DNA from 4 places in the Paenibacillus sp. CH40 genome. Region 1 is predicted to be linked to each of the others. Evidence: riboswitches for the same ligand, from Rfam matches in the RefSeq annotation. Region 1 holds a riboswitch; each other region holds the start of a gene.

Region 1 (4,215 bases):
CTCGTCAGCGTGGCCACCCTTGATCACAACGAATTTTGGTCCCATACTGCTAATATGTCTCGCAGCCTCGCGGCGATCCTCCATCGTATCGATACTGATCCCTGTCAGGGCTTCCGCCTCCGGGATATTCGGTGTAACGACCAGGGCCAAGGGGAGCAGGTCGTCCTTCAAAGCCTGCACCGCTTCCAGCTGCAGCAGTTCAGCGCCTCCCTTGGCAATCATCACGGGATCGACGACGACCTTTTTCCAGCCGAACTTTCGGATCTGCTCGCTCACAAGACGGATGATGCCGGCATTAAACAGCATGCCAGTCTTCAGGGCATCCACTCCAAGGTCTAATCCTACGGCTTCGATCTGTTCCGCTGTTGCTTCCTCTGGTAGCGGATATACGCCGTGGACTCCTAAGGTATTCTGTACGGTAATAGCCGTAATAGCCGACATGCCGTATACGCCAAGTTCTTGAAAGGTTTTGAGATCGGCTTGAATTCCGGCCCCGCCGCCACTGTCCGAACCAGCAATCGTCAGCGCTCTGGGTACACGAACGTCTGTCATCGCGCACCACCTGCTGCTGTTGTTCCGGCTTCATGGATCGAGACATGCCCCTCTAGTGAACCTGTATGCAGTTTGGCCAGCTCGTCGTGAAAGGCAATCTGGAAGCTGCCGGGCCCCAGCTCTGCGGTACGTGCTGCGGCTCGAGAAGCTGCTGCACCGTAAAATGCCAAACCTGCTGTACCTGCGAGCAGCAGGTTGGGTTCAACAGCTGCAAAGGCACCCAACACAGAGGTCAGCAGGCAGCCTGCTCCGGTTACCTTCGTGAGCAGCGCGTCTCCGCCGCTAATCATTCGTGCTTCGGCCCCATCAGTGATGACGTCCTCTTTTCCAGTAATGACAACCATCGTATTGAGCGTTCGAGCAACCCGAATTGCCAGATCGACATGGCCGCTGTCAGCACTGTCACCGGCATCTACGCCTTTAATCTCACGCGCTTCTCCAACAAGATGTGCGACTTCGGCTGCATTGCCCCGCACCAATGAGATTTTGACTTCACTCAGGATTCGCAGTGCCGATTCAGTTCTAAAGCTTGTTGCTCCCGCACCGACCGGATCTAGCAGCACCGGAACACCGTGTGCATTCGCCGATTGTCCAGCAATGATCATGGCATCCACCAGTTCGCGGTTCAGTGTACCGATGTTTAACACGACGGCGCCTGCTATTTTTGCCATATCTGCTACTTCCTCAGGTGCATAGGCCATCACCGGGGAGGCGCCCAATGCATACAGACCGTTGGCCGTAAAGTTGGTGACTACCACATTGGTCATATTGTGAACGAGGGGTTTGCTGTTTTGTACCTTCGTCAGGAGATCCGAATAACTTTTTTCCCATGTACTCATAATGATTATCCTCTCTATAGTTGGTGGTTCAACAGGGCATTAACCGTACTTCACGCATCGAATCGCCAGGCTGACTATTCCAAGACCGCTGCCTGCATCTGGACCGGCCATTCTTCCTGCTTATAAGCCATATCCCAGAACTTATATTCCAGCTGGCAGCTCAGTATAAAATGCTCAATCATCCGCTCCTGCTCAGCAGTCGTTGCGTCTTCCGCCCAAGCATCTACACGTTCTCGGAACTTGAGTGTTGTATCATCAAGCTGGTCTCCATAGAAGCCAATCCATTCATTGAACGGATGAGACTCATCCGGCTTTACTTCATCCAGCAGCCTGCGACCAATCTCGGCATACGTCCACATACATGGCAGCAGCACAGCCAAGATCTCGCCCAGGCTACCCTCATGCGCAACCGTCAGCATGTGACGGATATAGTGATGAGCCGACGGAGCGAGCGGATATCCCTGCAACTCTTCATAGGTCACCCCTGCGACAGCACAGAAATTTTGATGCGGATGAACCTCGCTGTGGAGAATAAAAGAGATTTGTTCATTAAATACAGCCATGTCCTCCCGATTCGTGCATTTGGAGATTGCGATGCCGTATATCCGCATGTAGGCGTTCAAATATTCAAAGTCCTGTTTTACATAATGAATCAGCTGTCCCCTTGTCAAACTTCCTTCAGCAATACCTCTCACAAAGGGGTGCTCAAAAATCGCTTGAAAAATGCCGTCCGCCTGCCGACGGAGTTCTTCTGTAAAACTCAATTTCCCCACCTCCATCAAATTGAAGAGCAAGAAGTCCTGTAAGAATATAATTCCGGAACAACGCTAAAAAGCCGCCCCGGAGAAATGGAGCGGCTTCAACAATAGGCCCAATACGCAAAAAACGCTTGAAAGCTTATATACGAAGGCTCCACTTTCCTACGCTAGTACGAACTAGATCAGGTTCAAAGGGTCCAAGATACGTTCTTGTCTCAGCCATAGCGGCTCCCCTAGTGGACTTCTATTCTTTTGACTATTACTGTACATACGTTCATACGCTATGTCAAACATAGTGTGCAAAATATGAAATTTCCTCTAGTTAGGTGTTTTGAGCTTAGTGAGGGTGATGAATTACACTTTCCACAGCTTTGACCTTGGCATATTCCGGTTTCCACATTGCATCTCGTATAGCCTGTTCCACATCTGAAATGTGCGCCTGAGCTACCTGATCCTGTATCGCGGCTTTTGCAACCGCAATCGCAACAGCGTACGAAACTTCGCGTAATTTTCGGATATGAGGGAGTAGTGCACCGCCAGGCGTATTCGAATCTACACCATTGGCAACAGCAACTGCTGCCGCTGTAAACATCGCAGGGGTAATCCTTTTGGCTTTAACCACAATCGCACCCAGACCCAGTCCCGGAAAAACAAAGGCATTGTTCGCCTGTCCAATCTCAAATTTCGTACCGTTATAGGTGACGGGCTCAAAAGGACTTCCGGTTGCAATCAGTGCTTTGCCATTGGTCCACCGGATCAAATCCTCGGGTACTGCTTCTGCAAGGTTTGTAGGATTGGACATGGGCATAATGACCGGGCGTTCTACATGTTTCGCCATCTCCTTGATGATCTCTTCAGAAAAGGCACCTGCTACACCGGAAGTTCCAATCAATATCGTAGGCTTCACCTGACGGATGACCTCTAGCAGTGGTATTTTGCCGTCACCCGACCGGGTCCATGAGCTGACTTCATCCTTTTTGCGCACATACGGTTTCTGATACTCCAATACGTCTTCCATATCTTCCATTAACAGCCCGCGATAATCAAAGGCCCAAAAGGACTTGAAGGAATCTTCTGCGGAAAGGCCGTCCTCGATCATAGCACCCCGAATTTGATCAGCATTACCGATTCCTGCTGCCCCTGGGCCGAAAACAAGTATTTTTTGTTCACGCAGCGGAGTCTTGGTGACACCCACCGCCGAAAGAATCGCAGCCAAGGTCACCGCTCCTGTACCTTGTATATCATCGTTGAAGGTGAGTATGCTTTGACCGTATTTTCCTATAATATGGCGTGCATTTACGCTACCCACGTCTTCCCAATGTAAAAGCGCCTTTGGGAATTGCGCTAACGTTTTGCTGATAAAAGTATCAATAAACTGGTTATAGGCTTCTCCGCGAACCCGTTTATGGCGGTTTCCGATGTACAGTGGATCATTCAGCAGCTTTTCATTATTTGTACCTACATCTAGTACAATTGGCAGCACCCGCCCGGGATGAATGCCTGCCGCAGCCGTATACACTGCAAGCTTGCCGATAGCAATGTTAATCCCCCCGACGCCCCAGTCACCAATTCCCAAAATACTTTCGGAATCTGTCACGACGATCAGATCCACATCATGGCCGCTCAAACCAGAATTATGGAATGCTTGTCCAATACCGTTCGGGTTATCTATCGACAAATATATGCCTCCAGGGCGGTTGTACTCGTGACTATATTCTTGAATCGCGGTTCCTACGGTCGGCGTGTAGACTACGGGCAGCATTTCACTCAAATGATCGGTTAGCAGCCGATAGTAGAGTACGACATTTCGGTTGTGAAGGTCGTTGAGAGAAGCATTTTTTCGCAGCATGGTGGGTTGTGCCAGAAACTGCTGATATGCCCGTACGCTCTGTTTCTCCAATGAAAGGACGGTTGGAGGAAGGATTCCTTCCAAACCCAGCTCCTTGCGTTCTTCTTCTGTAAAAGCGACACCTTTGTTCAAAAGGGGATTTGCCAACACATCCTTTCCCCGTAATGGAGTAGATAATGACCCATCGCGATTGACATAAAATGCTTCCATAGAAAGA
Region 2 (4,215 bases), on a different contig from region 1:
GTACGAGCATCCGATCCACCCGCTCCCGGCACTGTTCAGCACTAAACAAGCTCTTCGGTAACGAATACTCTAGTTCCTTTCGTACGGTATGCGCTACGAATTGCAGCTCGGGATTTTGAAATGCGAACCCGATACGCTCTGCCAGTTGTTCCGTACTGCCTGCCTCAATTCCGCGCACGCTATAACGTCCCTGTGTGCGAAGTAAACGCATCATGGAGAGCAGCAGCGAGCTTTTGCCAGCCCCGTTTTCACCGACCACGCCAATCCAGTCGCCAGGCTTCACCTGCGCATGCTCCACATAAATCACTGGACTTAAACTGCGGAGGCCGCTAAAATGTTCCAGCTCCAGCAAATCAGTCCCCGCACCACTCTGTTGTGTCACTGATTCACTCCAACGTGGCGAAGACGATTCATTCCATACTCCCGGGTACCACACGCCATACTCGGACAATGCCTGCCGATGCACATGAAATACTTCTTCCGCCCTTCCATCCGCAATGATCTCCCCTTGAGCAGAAAGCACTACAATCCGATCCACATCGTGGACGATTTCATTAATTTTATGCTCTACGATCACCAGCGTTTGGTCTACCGAAATGTTGCGAATGGTATCCCATACCTGTGTGGTGCCTTCCTCGTCCAACAAAGCCGTGGGCTCATCCAAAAAAAGCACTTCTGGCTCCATAGCCAGCACAGACGCAATCGCCAGACGCTGCTTCATTCCCTGTGACATGTTGCCAATGGGCATGTGTATATCATCCGTCGATAGACCAACCTGTATCAGCAGCTCGCGAATACGGGATTGCATCTGTTCCCGGGGAATCTGATTATTTTCCAACACAAAAGCCAGTTCCTCGTCTGCATATGACATACAGAACTGCGTATCAGGATCTTGAAATACAATACCTGAGACACTTGGGATTACAGCAGCATCGCATTTCATGGGCACTTCTATCGTGCGTGGAATCAGACCGCTTAACACTTGGAGCAGTGTTGATTTACCGCATCCACTCGGTCCCAGTAGCAGCAGCTTTTCCCCCTTGTGGACAGACAAAGACATATTGTGAAAAAGCAGCTCTTGCTCACCAGGGAATTTCAACCGTAGACGGGTGATCGAAGCCACCACATCTTCGGTTGCCCGGCTCATCAATCCAGCCCCTTATAATCTTGTTCCGTTGCAGGTCTCAAACTTTGTGTAACTCCGGTTACCTCCAATGCCTTAGCCAGATAGAACGCGAATACCCCGGCAATCACAATACTGCCAATCATCCGAAATCCAATATACAAAACATAGTTCCAGGTCGATAGCTGATCAATATACCCGTAACTGAAGTCTAAAATCAGAGAAGTGACAGCCGCCCCGGCCGCAGCTAACGAAGCAACCCACAGGTTTGCGTTCCGATACAGAAAAGCTGCAAAAAACAGCTCCGCTCCCAAGCCTTGCAGCAGGCCATAGTACAAGGTGGACATGCCCCATTCGCTTCCCAAAAAAGCGCTGACCGTTGCCGCTGCCACCTCTGCCAAAATCGCAACACCCGGCTTGCGAATGATGAGATAAGCAAACGTGCCTGCCATAAACCACATGCCATACATCAGTTGCTCGGCGTGTAGACCAAATGGTTTCATCAAATCATAGGCAGGTCCCCATATTTTGTAGACCAACCCGAACACAACAGATATCACAATCGTGACCAAAATATCAGTCAGCTTCAACCCTTTGGACGCTCTTACAGCAGTATTCATTATTGCGTGCTCCCCTTTTTCCTTATAATTGGCCTCTTGGCCATAAAAAAAGCTTGTCTGGAGCTGAATCTCCAGGCAAGCTTTATGCGCAGTAAAAGGTGAAGCACCATACAAAACATCATTCGTCGATATGCCTTATATAACCAGTAGTCTAAGCTACTACACTGATACCAAGCCAAAGTCAGGGTCAAGGTAAAATGCTAGGACATACATTGAATCTATCGACAACCGCAAAACAAGCGGCATTCCTGTATAGTGTTCTTGGTTTCTCTACGCTGGCATTACCCAGATCAGATTTTACGGTCAGTGGCAAGGGCCACCCTCTCAGCCTGACTTTCTCAAGCTCCCGACAATGCTCTTTTAATTCACTATAATATATACCACATCTATGGCTTTGACAATCCTATAATCCGAAGAAACGTTTGGCTGTCTCCGTCGTCGCGATTTCGATCTCCATCATGCTTCGACCTGTACATTCGGCAACCGTAGCAGCAATATGAGCGAGATACACGGGCTCATTACGCCCTTCTTTGGGCTTCACGGGCAAATTACGCGGGGTCAAAAATGGAGCATCCGTTTCAATCATCAGACGGTCCAAGGGAATATCTCTGACCAGTTCACGCAGATGTTTGCCACGCCGTTCGTCGCAAATCCAGCCGGTGATCCCGATATACAGTCCCATTTCTACATACGTATGCAATTCCTGTTCAGTGCCAGTAAAACAATGCACTACCGCTTTATCCACAAGCCCTTGATACTCCCGAAGCATAGCGACAAAGTCCTCATGTGCATCTCGTTCATGCAGAAATAACGGCATATTCAGCTCACCCGCCAGTTGGATTTGCTCCCCAAACCATCGACGCTGCACATCACGTGGCGAAAAATCACGGTTATAGTCCAATCCGCATTCCCCTATGGATACAACCTGCGGCTGACCTGCCAACTGGCGGAGCTGCTGAATCGTGTCTGCGTTGCAGTCTTTGGCATCATGGGGATGCACGCCAGCTGTCGCATACAGCTTGCCCGGATAACGTGCTGCATACTGAGAAGCCTCCCGACTGCTGCGGACACTGGTCCCGGTAATAATCAGCGGTGAAATTCCTACAGCCGCGGCTCTCTCTACCACCTGTTCCCGATCTGCATGAAACGAACGGTGCATCAAGTTCACACCAATATCAATTAACGGTGTACCCCTTTCCATCTCAATCCCTCCTTCGCAAACTACAATCTCGGATCAATCGGCTCCGATTCCAGCGATAGCGCGGCAAGGACGCATTCATGAATACGATCTACCGTATCCTTGCGGACAAAACGTTCCACGCCTTCCATACCAAGCGCTCCTTCCATCAGGGCATGACGCTCCTTTTTGTTCGTTCGACGCTGCTTCAGACGCTTTAAATTCTCAGGGGCAAGATAGTCCATACCGTAAATGATGTACAAATACTTCCGGCCTCTCACCTTGATTGCAGGCTGAATCATCTTGTCCCGATTTTTCATCAAAAAGCGTTCCGGTTTGATCACAATCCCCTCATGACCATCCTCTGTCATCTCGTTCCACCAGCGAATGACCTCTTCCTCGCTTGCTTCGTCCGTGATCACGCGATACTCTGTCTCCATAAACAGGGAAGACAGCCCAGCCAGCTCACGGTTTTGCTCCATATGCCAAATATGAGAATGGTCGAAAAAAGTCTTTCCGCTGTGTGCCAGCGTATGGAACGGTGCGATACGAATTTCATCCAGACCGTCCACATCCCAGCAATATTTTTGAAAAGCCTCTTGAAACGTTACGGCATTCGCGTACTTCTGTTCCATTTCCTCCAACCAGTCTCCAACCTCTCGGCCTGCAACCTCTGCCTGCTTCAGCTTGTCTACCAGCTTACTGCGATCCAGCAGAGCTGCTTCCCCCACATGGGCATACTGTGCAGCAATCAGTTCCCGAGCCTTGAGATTCCACGGTACAATTTCCGCATCCAGCAACACAAAATCCGTCTGGTTCCGTTCAAAATATCCAGTAGTCCGTAGATCCACATTCAGCTTCTCCAGCACTTGCTTCCCAAGGCTTTGTTCAAAGAAAGCTCTCCCGCTCCGACTGTAGATCGTGCCCAATGTCGGGTAGCCTACATATTGAACAGCAGCCTGTTCGTTTTTGAATAATAGCAAAATAGCCCGGCTACCCATATGTTTTTTCTCGGCCACCATCGTTTGTACTCCTTGCCCACGATAATAAGCCAGCGCCTCACGTGGATGCTCCAGATATCCTGCCTCTGCAGACACCGCTGGAGCAGGACTCATCGTCGGTGGAATATACACCAGCTCCTCCATGGGTACAGTCACATGTGACACGGTATCTATAGCGGATTTGATCCATTCTCCTTGTACGCGCACTTCGCCATACGATTCCGTCAGCACACTGTAACCAGCGATGAGCTTGCGTAAATTCGGCGGGGAAAACCGTTTTCTCTGCCACCGGAC
Region 3 (4,215 bases), on a different contig from region 1:
ACGATAAAGCCTTCTTCTAACAGCTTTTCACTAGCTTTCAACGTTTCAAAAGGGTCAGGTAGCAGTGTCTTGCTATCCCCAATGACTTCCACCTTTATCATATCGCACAGGCCGGAGGCTTTTGCCAATTGGGCAATACGAATCGCCTCCTCTGCTGTTGTAGCCCCTGCTGTGTTGGGAAGAAGTGTATACCGGCTCAAATCCAGCATATCGAGAAAATGCTGCTTATCCCGTTCCTCCAAGTTCAATCTCCGTACAGCAAACGTCAATATTTCCGTCTCAGCAGCCTCTACGGCTTGGGATTGGATATCCAGATCAGAGAATTTTCCTGTTCCCAACAACAACCTCGAGGTAAAAGATGCTTTTCCAATGGTTAACATAATCAACCGCCTCCCACAAAATGTACAATCTCTAGGCAATCTCCATCCTTCAGTACCGCTTCATCATGATCTTCACGGCTCAATATATGCCGGTTCAGCTCCACCACTACGGTTTTCACCTTTACATCAAGCTCATGTAGCAATTGATTCACATGAGTGATTCGATTAGAAAAGGTCATGCTCTGGCCGTTAATCGTCAGCTTCATAAGCTTTTCTCCTTGAGGAGCTCAGAAGAAAAACTACTTATCCCAAGTTCTGCTGCACCAGCCCCATTAAGCATAGCTGCCATCGCACGCCCGGTAGCATCACTCAGCAGGACACCGTTGCGATAATGCCCGACTGCAGCATATACGCCCTCGACCCCAGGAACAGTGCCTATAAAAGGGTGACCTGATGCAGCCTGCGGACGTAAGCCTGCCCAAGTGCGTATAAAAGAAGCTTCACGGACGCGCGGCAGCCAGGCAGAGGCACGTGCCAGCAAGCCCTCCAAGCCTCCTACGGTCACTTGTTCGTCATATTGATGCGGAAGGCTCGTTGCCCCAATCCAAAGCTCGTTATTCTGTTTAGGCACGAGGTAAATATCATCAGCATAAATGGTGTATTCTAATGGGTGATCCTTCAAGGAGACCGCTACCGCTTCGCCCTTGACCGGATAAAGTGGATATTCAAACCCAACCTGCGCCAGTAATTTCATGCTATCCAAGCCTCCAGCAATAATGACCTGATCGCAGGAAAAAAAGCCGCTATCTGTTCGGACACCGCAAACTCGACCATCCTGAATGATCAGTTGCTCTGCCCGTGTACCAGACCATACCGTTGCTCCCAGCACCGCAGCAGCACCTGCATAAGCACGACAAAGCTGGACAGGAGCCACTTGTGTCTCCTTTGAACGATATATTGCTCCGATCGCTTGTTCATCCAAACCTGGAATTCGTCGGGCCAATTCCCTCGCATCCCACCAGATAGGACAATCATCCTCTCGCGTTTTAGCAGCTTTCCAGCGTTTTTGGCCTTCGGTTTCCGTACGGAAAGGGGTCACAAATCCTTCTGTACGGAATTCCACCGAAATACCCGACAAACGCTCCAGATCACAGACAAGCTCAGGGAATGCATCTCGACTTTTGCGAGCAAATCGTGCCAGCTCAGAGTCGGTGAACTCTTCACTTTCCGCTGCCAGCATTCCAACTGCTGCTCCTGAGGCTCCCTCACCCGGGATCAATCGTTCCAGCATGATCGTACTTCTTCCCTCCTTGGCCACATGATAAGCAATGGAACTGCCGATGACACCTCCACCTATGACCAAGCATTCAGCATGTCCTATCGCTCTTGCCTCTGTGTGTATCTTTAGCATTTGTTCCGTGTCTCCTCTCCATAAACATTCTGCTTTCAGCTTGCCTCTACTCTCGTTTTCTCGCTACAGGCTGTGAACTACAAGATCTGCCATTCGCCTATATTCCATCGCAGCTGCAACGGGCGACTCAGCCTCCCATATACCAGACATCACCGCAATTCCGCTTGCTCCGGCCATATAAAGCTCCGGGATATGGTGCGGTTGTATGCCGCCCAGCGCGATCACCGGAATGTTCGACAGCCTGCAAATATGTTCAAGCTGAGCTAAACCCCGCGGTACAATACCGGGCTTACAATGGGTCTCATATACGTGACCATAAAGTACATAGTCTGCTCCTGCCTGCTCGGCAGTCTGCGCCTCCTCCAAGGAATGCACAGACACTCCACAGCGTGTACTCTTTGAAAGTAGGCTTTTCACATCCACAACACGTAATCCATTAGCTGGTAGCTGGACGGTTCCAACCAAAGTAAGTAAAGCTACATCCACACGATCATTTACTACAATTTGTTGCAAAGGAACTTCCTGCTCCACCATGCTGCGAGTCAAAGAAAGCAATGCAGAGGCACCATTCTGTTTTAAACGTGCGTGTACATAATGAACATACGGACAAATCATAGCAGCCACTCGGGCGGCTTGTGCAAAAGTGCCCTTTTCCATCGAAATTGCGTGTAATTCGATTTTGTCTTCACCTCACATTGGATTAAAGGATCTAAGCTTAGCAGCCACGTCTACCAGCAGTAATGAAAGGGGATTGTATGTGAATCCGTCTACGGAAGCTCGAACAACTTAAAATGAACGAAACGCAAAAAAACCACTTCCCCAAGGAAGTGGTTTAACGAACGTCCAATAATCGAACGGACCATGATATCCGTATACGTGTATCGTCCCACGCACAAACAAAATAAAGATGGTGTTGCCTTGTTTGTACGGCGCTCACTTCCCTACGCTGGCATAACCCAGATCAGGTGCAAAGGGTCCGAAATCCATTTATTCCGTCTCAGCCGCATCGGCGGCTCCCCTAGTGTGACTATTTTATTGTATAAGCTATAGATAGCTTAGCATATTTTCCTAATTCTGCAAACCCCACTTCGTGTGAAATATGCAGAACTGGATTTAACTGATTTTAGTTAACTTTACTTGACCACTCTTCCACATTCCACGTTTTGGTTACCCAATCCTCGTAAAAGTCCGGTTCGTGAGATACAAGCAATACCGTCCCTTTGTATTCCTTCAAGGCACGTTTCAGCTCATCCTTTGCTTTTACATCCAAGTGGTTGGTAGGCTCATCGAACAATACCCAGTTGCTTTCACGCATTAACAGTTTGCAAAGACGGACTTTAGCCTGTTCTCCACCACTAAGCGCAGATAGCGGACGTGTGATATGCTCATTTTTCAAACCGCAGCGCGCCAAATGCGCTCGTACTTCATGCTGGTTCAAATGCGGAAATTCATTCCACACATCGTCAATCGGTGTAATTTTCTCTGCCTTTACTTCCTGCTCAAAATAAGCGGGCTGCAAAAAATCACCTTGATAGGTTTTTCCACTGATTGGCGGAATTTTTCCCAATATGGTTTTGAGCAATGTCGATTTACCGACACCGTTGTAGCCGACAATTGCAATTTTTTCGCCACGTTCAATCGTCATGGACATCTTAGGCAAAAGGGCATGTGTATAACCAATCTCAAAATCAATACCCTCAAATACCGTCTTTCCGCTTGCACGTGCCTCTTTGAATTGAAAGGTTGGTTTTGCGGCTTCTTCAGGCTTATCAATACGTTCGATCCGATCAAGCTGCTTTTCACGGCTCTTTGCTCGGCCTGAGGTAGAAGCACGCGCTTTATTACGCTGAATAAAATCTTCCTGTTTCTTAATAAAGTCCTGTTGCTTCTCATAAGCATCAATATGCTGAGCTTTGTTCAGATCCGCCATTTCAAGAAACTTTTCATAGTTAGCTGAATAACGGGTCATCTTGGCAAATTCAAGATGGTAAATAACATTAACGACCTGGTTCATAAACTCAGTATCATGTGAAATAAGGATAAAAGCATAGGGATAATCCTTCAAATAGCGCGTAAGCCATTCAATATGCTCTACATCCAAATAGTTGGTAGGCTCATCCAACAGCAGGACATTCGGCTTTTCCAACAGCAACTTGGCAAGAAGCACTTTTGTTCGTTGCCCGCCGCTAAGTGCAGATACATCCCGATCCAGTCCTATGGCCGACAGACCTAGTCCATTCGCCATTTCTTCAACCTTCACATCAATGAGGTAAAAATCCCCCATATCCAGTTGCTCCTGAATTTCACCCATCTGTTCCAGCAACACTTCCAACTCTTCAGGAGAAGCATCCCCCATTTTGTCAGTAATCTGCATCATTTCCTTTTCCAATTCCAACAAAGGAAGAAAGGCGTCTTTTAATACATCACGTACCGTTTTGCCCGGTGTCAGCTTGGTGTGCTGATCCAAATAACCGTAACGTACAC
Region 4 (4,215 bases), on a different contig from region 1:
AAGCCTCGTGCATTTCTTTAACCACTTTCAGCAACTCGTCGAGCTCGCCCTCCATGGTCGTATCCAATGGATTCACCTGATGTTTGACGCCGGAGCGCTGAATGACCTCAATCGCCTTATCTACATACGGGTAAGAGTCCTCGTTATTAGGAGTTTTAGGGATTACTTGAATACTGAGCAGTGTGTTAGCCATGAAATTCACCTGTCCTTTATTGTGGAGTTGTTTTGAGAAAATAGGGTGGTTTAAAGCGGGTGAGACCGCTTCGCGTTTCATTTGATCTTACGATCGCTGTTGCCGTGGGATTCTTTGAATAAATTTTAAAAGGTAAGAATCCCACGGCAAAGGCGAACGCTGCGCTTCTCCAGATTCAAATGAACCGCTACGCTGCCAACCGCCTTAAAAAGCACCTTATTTTTAAAGCTAGGTTGTACGTTATTTTGTATTTTTCTCACATAAGCGTACCTGCTTTTGCGCTTAGACACTATGAGACTAAAGAATAAACCAAGTGGAACGAGAACGAAGTGGGCGGAATGGTGCTGTACAAGCGTTAGCGTTCGCCTTTGTACCCAGATTTCAACCTCTGGATATTCATAAAAGAAATCTGGGTACAACAGCGATGGGAAGCACCATCCGACTGCGTAGTGGCGCTTCGTTCACTTCTCTAGTTCAGTCTTATTTAGTGTTTTAACAAATGATCAACGCTTGGGCAAGAAGTCGTTTGTGAAGGCTTTATCGACTTCCAAAGGCTTGCTGAGCAGCTTGCGTTCGTACATCCAGTCCGAATAGTTTTGCCATACCTCCGCTTTTTGCACACCCCATTGCGCGGCATCGTCCTGATAACGCGGGCTTAGCCATTTTTGGCTGGCAAGTACCAGTTTTTTATCCAGCTCCGGTACAGCTTTGCTTAAGATGTTCGCGGCTTCTTCTGGATGGGCGATAGTGTATTCATAGCCTTGTGCGGTAGCGTCCATGAACGCTTTGACTAGCTCTGGATCATTTTTTATTGTCTGTTCGTTGCTCACAATTACAGGTGTATAGTAATCGAGGCTTTTGGAATAATCTTTTACATACAGCATATCCAATGGCTCACCTCGAAGCTGGGCCTCAATTCCGGTCCATGCGTAGAAAATCCAGGCAAAGTCGATATCCCGCTTCACGGCTGTAAAATAGTCTGCATTGCCCATGTTGACGATCTTCACTTTGCTCACATCGCCTTTGTCTGAATCCATGATGGATTTCATGACCGCTTCTTCTACGGGAGAGCCCCAACCGCCGTATTTTTTACCTTCAAAATCTTTCGGGCTCTTAATTCCGCGATCTACCGGGGCTGCGAAGCCTGAGGTATTATGCTGAATCACCGCAGCGATGGATACAAGCGGCACGCCTTGCGTACGAGCCTGTGTGACGCCTTCTTGGTAGCTGATACCAAAAGGTGCAGCATTAGAGGCAACCATTTGATCGGCTCCGCCTGAACCAGGTTGAATAATTTGGACATTCAAACCCGCTTTTTCGTAAAATCCTTTGTCCTTGGCAACATAGAGTCCCGTATGATTCGTATTGGGTGTCCAATCGAGCACGACTTTAACATCTTTGAGCTCCTTTGCCGGAGTAGACGTTTGAGTGTTGGTAGCGGGAGCCGCTTCTTGGGATGTGGAGGGACTTCCACCGCAAGCGGTCAGGGTCAGGGCCATGAGCCACAGACTGATCAGTCCCAGGCTTAACATTTTCATGCGCTTCATCGTTGTGTTCTCTCCTTTAATTACCCGTTATCCGTCCAATCAGACAGCTTATGTTCCCCATTTTCATAAAAATAACATCTGCCGGACGCAATCTTTCCAACAACTTAATCTTCAACAAAAAAAGCGCCCCGAGGTTCCGGGACGCTTGCGCTTGTATATACCAAAGTAAGGGATGGTCCTATGTAAAAAAGGCACATCTTGCTTAAGCATTCCTACGCTGGCATTACCCAGATCAGGTTGTAAGGGTCAGTGTCTTGGGACACACTCTCAGCCGGCCGATTCCAGCACCCCTGGCATTGTATGGTTTAATGGGTTCATTTATTCGGGTTTACTACGACGATTATATGCCTTGAATGCGGGTCTGTCCAGCATGGAGGAAGAGATGGCGGTTCATTTGCCGAACGACAGGGTACACTTTTACTGTGAGCTTTGATCTGAAAATGAGCATGCATCAATCCGATCTGATCGGGTCATGTTATTTTCAGAACAGCTGCGCAGGTAGGTTCAGATGGGCTGGTGCCCAATGGCATGGCCGTAGAGAATTCTAATTCGTGAAAAGGAGTTGTTGTACTGTGGGTAAAACGGAAACATTGGATCGTAGCCAACTAGAACAAGCCATTGTGAAGGCTTTGGATAACAACAAATTTTGCTCGTTAGGTACGGTAGAGGGTGGCAAACCGAAAGTACGCTATATGGCCCTTTTTAACGATGGAATGAACATTCATCTGGCGACAGATCGTAAAACGCATAAAGTGGATGAGCTAAAGGATAATCCGAATGCTTATCTACTGCTGGGTTATGAAGTTGGCGGTACCAAGGAAGTCGTAGAAGTGGAGGCTACTGTCCAGATTACAGCTGATGAGGGGCTACGCAAACAAGTGTGGAACGATTCCTTGAAGGAATGGTTTTCCGGACCGGATGATCCCGATTATGTCATTCTGGACGTGAATCCGACTCGCATTGAGTATGTGGGTCAGCAAACGGAGCGCCAAGTGTGGAATAAATAACGAGAATATAAATGGATAAACCAGTGAATCTCCGAGTTTTTTAGGAGGTGTGCTGGTTTTTTTGTTTTTGAGAGAATTAATTATTTTTTCATAAATAATTTAAGTGAATGACTACTCTTTTGTCTGGCGTTGGATTAAAATAGAAATGGTGGGTTCAAGGCTTACATATATGTGCAAAAGTATGTATATGAGGCATACACCTTAATGAGGAGGGGTATATTTTGTTATTTCGTAAAAATTGGTTTAAAGGGTTTACAGCAACAGTTGTAGCTTGTAGCATGCTGGTGTTTTCAGCCGCTCCAACCTGGGCAGCTAGCAATTCTCGCGATAGCGCTACAGTGAATTTGCGGATCATGGAAACAACGGATATTCATGCATCCCTGATGAACTACGATTACTATTCGGACAAAGAAACCAACGAATATGGCCTGATTAGCACAGCCAGTTTGATCCAACAGGCGCGTAGTGAAACGAGAAACAGCATGCTGTTCGATAACGGTGATTTGCTGCAGGGCAATCCATTAGGCGATTATATGGCCAGAAATAAAACCTTCGAGAAAGAGGGCGGTGTCCATCCGGTCTACAAGATGATGAACTTGATGGGCTATGATGCGGCGACAGTGGGCAACCACGAATTCAACTACGGCCTCGACTTTCTGGAGAAATCGCTCAAGGGAGCCGATTTTCCTTACGTAAATGCGAATGTTTATGTTGATAAGGGGGGGCAAGCTACTAAAAATTATTTTACCCCTTATCGAATTCTTGATAAAACGGTAACGGATGAGAAAGGTGAAGAGCATGCGCTCAGAGTGGGTGTCATCGGCTTGGTCACACCTCAAATTATGCAGTGGGATGAAGCCAATTTAAAGGATAAGGTCGTTACGAAGGATATTGTGGAAACGGCGAAAAAGTTTATTCCTCAAATGAAAACAGAAGGTGCTGACATTATTGTCGTGCTTGCGCATACGGGTTATGAGGATGTGCCACAAACGCCAATGATGGAGAATGCCGTTAAATATTTGAGCCAGGTGGACGGAATTAACGCTATTCTGTTTGGGCATGCTCATAAATCTTTCCCTGGCCCTGATTTTAAAGAAATGAGCGGCGTAGATCTGGATAAGGGAACCATTAATGGCGTGCCGGCCGTGGAAGCTTCTTCATGGGGCAAGGATCTGGGAATTATTGACCTGAGCCTGGAAAAGAAAAAAGATGAGTGGCACGTAACGAATTCTCAGTCTGAAGTGCGTCCGGTTGTGAGTACCACAAACCAGGCTGTGCAGTTTACTCCTGACTACAAACTGACAGATTCGATCAAGGAAGAGCATAAAGGAACGCTGGATTATATTCGTCAACCTGTTGGAACAACGACTGCACCGATTACCAGCTATTTTGCATTAGTGCAGGACGACCCTTCCATTCAAATCGTGACGAATGCACAGAAATGGTATGTTCAAAACCATCTTAAAGG

What was found. A riboswitch is a leader RNA that binds a small molecule or an ion and turns the genes downstream of it on or off. The one in region 1 is predicted to bind thiamine pyrophosphate.
Region 2: it holds a riboswitch for thiamine pyrophosphate, as region 1 does, so the genes downstream of both, NLX73_RS20290 (ECF transporter S component) here and tenA (thiaminase II) in region 1, are expected to answer to the same signal.
Region 3: it holds a riboswitch for thiamine pyrophosphate, as region 1 does, so the genes downstream of both, NLX73_RS05005 (thiamine phosphate synthase) here and tenA (thiaminase II) in region 1, are expected to answer to the same signal.
Region 4: it holds a riboswitch for thiamine pyrophosphate, as region 1 does, so the genes downstream of both, NLX73_RS17910 (ABC transporter substrate-binding protein) here and tenA (thiaminase II) in region 1, are expected to answer to the same signal.

Annotation. Positions count from the first base shown of each region.
Region 1 is NZ_JANAVQ010000005.1:272,071-276,285, forward strand. Features, by position in the region: gene thiD (bifunctional hydroxymethylpyrimidine kinase/phosphomethylpyrimidine kinase) at 1-552, opposite strand, end outside; gene thiM (hydroxyethylthiazole kinase) at 549-1,391, opposite strand; gene tenA (thiaminase II) at 1,466-2,155, opposite strand; TPP riboswitch at 2,292-2,394, opposite strand; gene NLX73_RS17240 (NAD-dependent malic enzyme) at 2,487-4,208, opposite strand.
Region 2 is NZ_JANAVQ010000008.1:72,304-76,518, forward strand. Features, by position in the region: gene NLX73_RS20285 (ABC transporter ATP-binding protein) at 1-1,147, opposite strand, end outside; gene NLX73_RS20290 (ECF transporter S component) at 1,147-1,743, opposite strand; TPP riboswitch at 1,993-2,102, opposite strand; gene NLX73_RS20295 (TatD family hydrolase) at 2,147-2,944, opposite strand; gene NLX73_RS20300 (polynucleotide kinase-phosphatase) at 2,965-4,215, opposite strand, start outside.
Region 3 is NZ_JANAVQ010000001.1:1,137,136-1,141,350, reverse strand. Features, by position in the region: gene NLX73_RS05020 (thiazole synthase) at 1-380, opposite strand, end outside; gene thiS (sulfur carrier protein ThiS) at 383-586, opposite strand; gene thiO (glycine oxidase ThiO) at 583-1,731, opposite strand; gene NLX73_RS05005 (thiamine phosphate synthase) at 1,795-2,388, opposite strand; TPP riboswitch at 2,653-2,761, opposite strand; gene NLX73_RS05000 (ABC-F family ATP-binding cassette domain-containing protein) at 2,855-4,215, opposite strand, start outside.
Region 4 is NZ_JANAVQ010000006.1:53,249-57,463, forward strand. Features, by position in the region: gene NLX73_RS17900 (MTH1187 family thiamine-binding protein) at 1-193, opposite strand, end outside; gene NLX73_RS25005 (hypothetical protein) at 319-453, opposite strand; gene NLX73_RS17905 (hypothetical protein) at 507-689, shown strand; gene NLX73_RS17910 (ABC transporter substrate-binding protein) at 697-1,740, opposite strand; TPP riboswitch at 1,933-2,042, opposite strand; gene NLX73_RS17915 (pyridoxamine 5'-phosphate oxidase family protein) at 2,313-2,747, shown strand; gene NLX73_RS17920 (bifunctional 2',3'-cyclic-nucleotide 2'-phosphodiesterase/3'-nucleotidase) at 2,969-4,215, shown strand, end outside.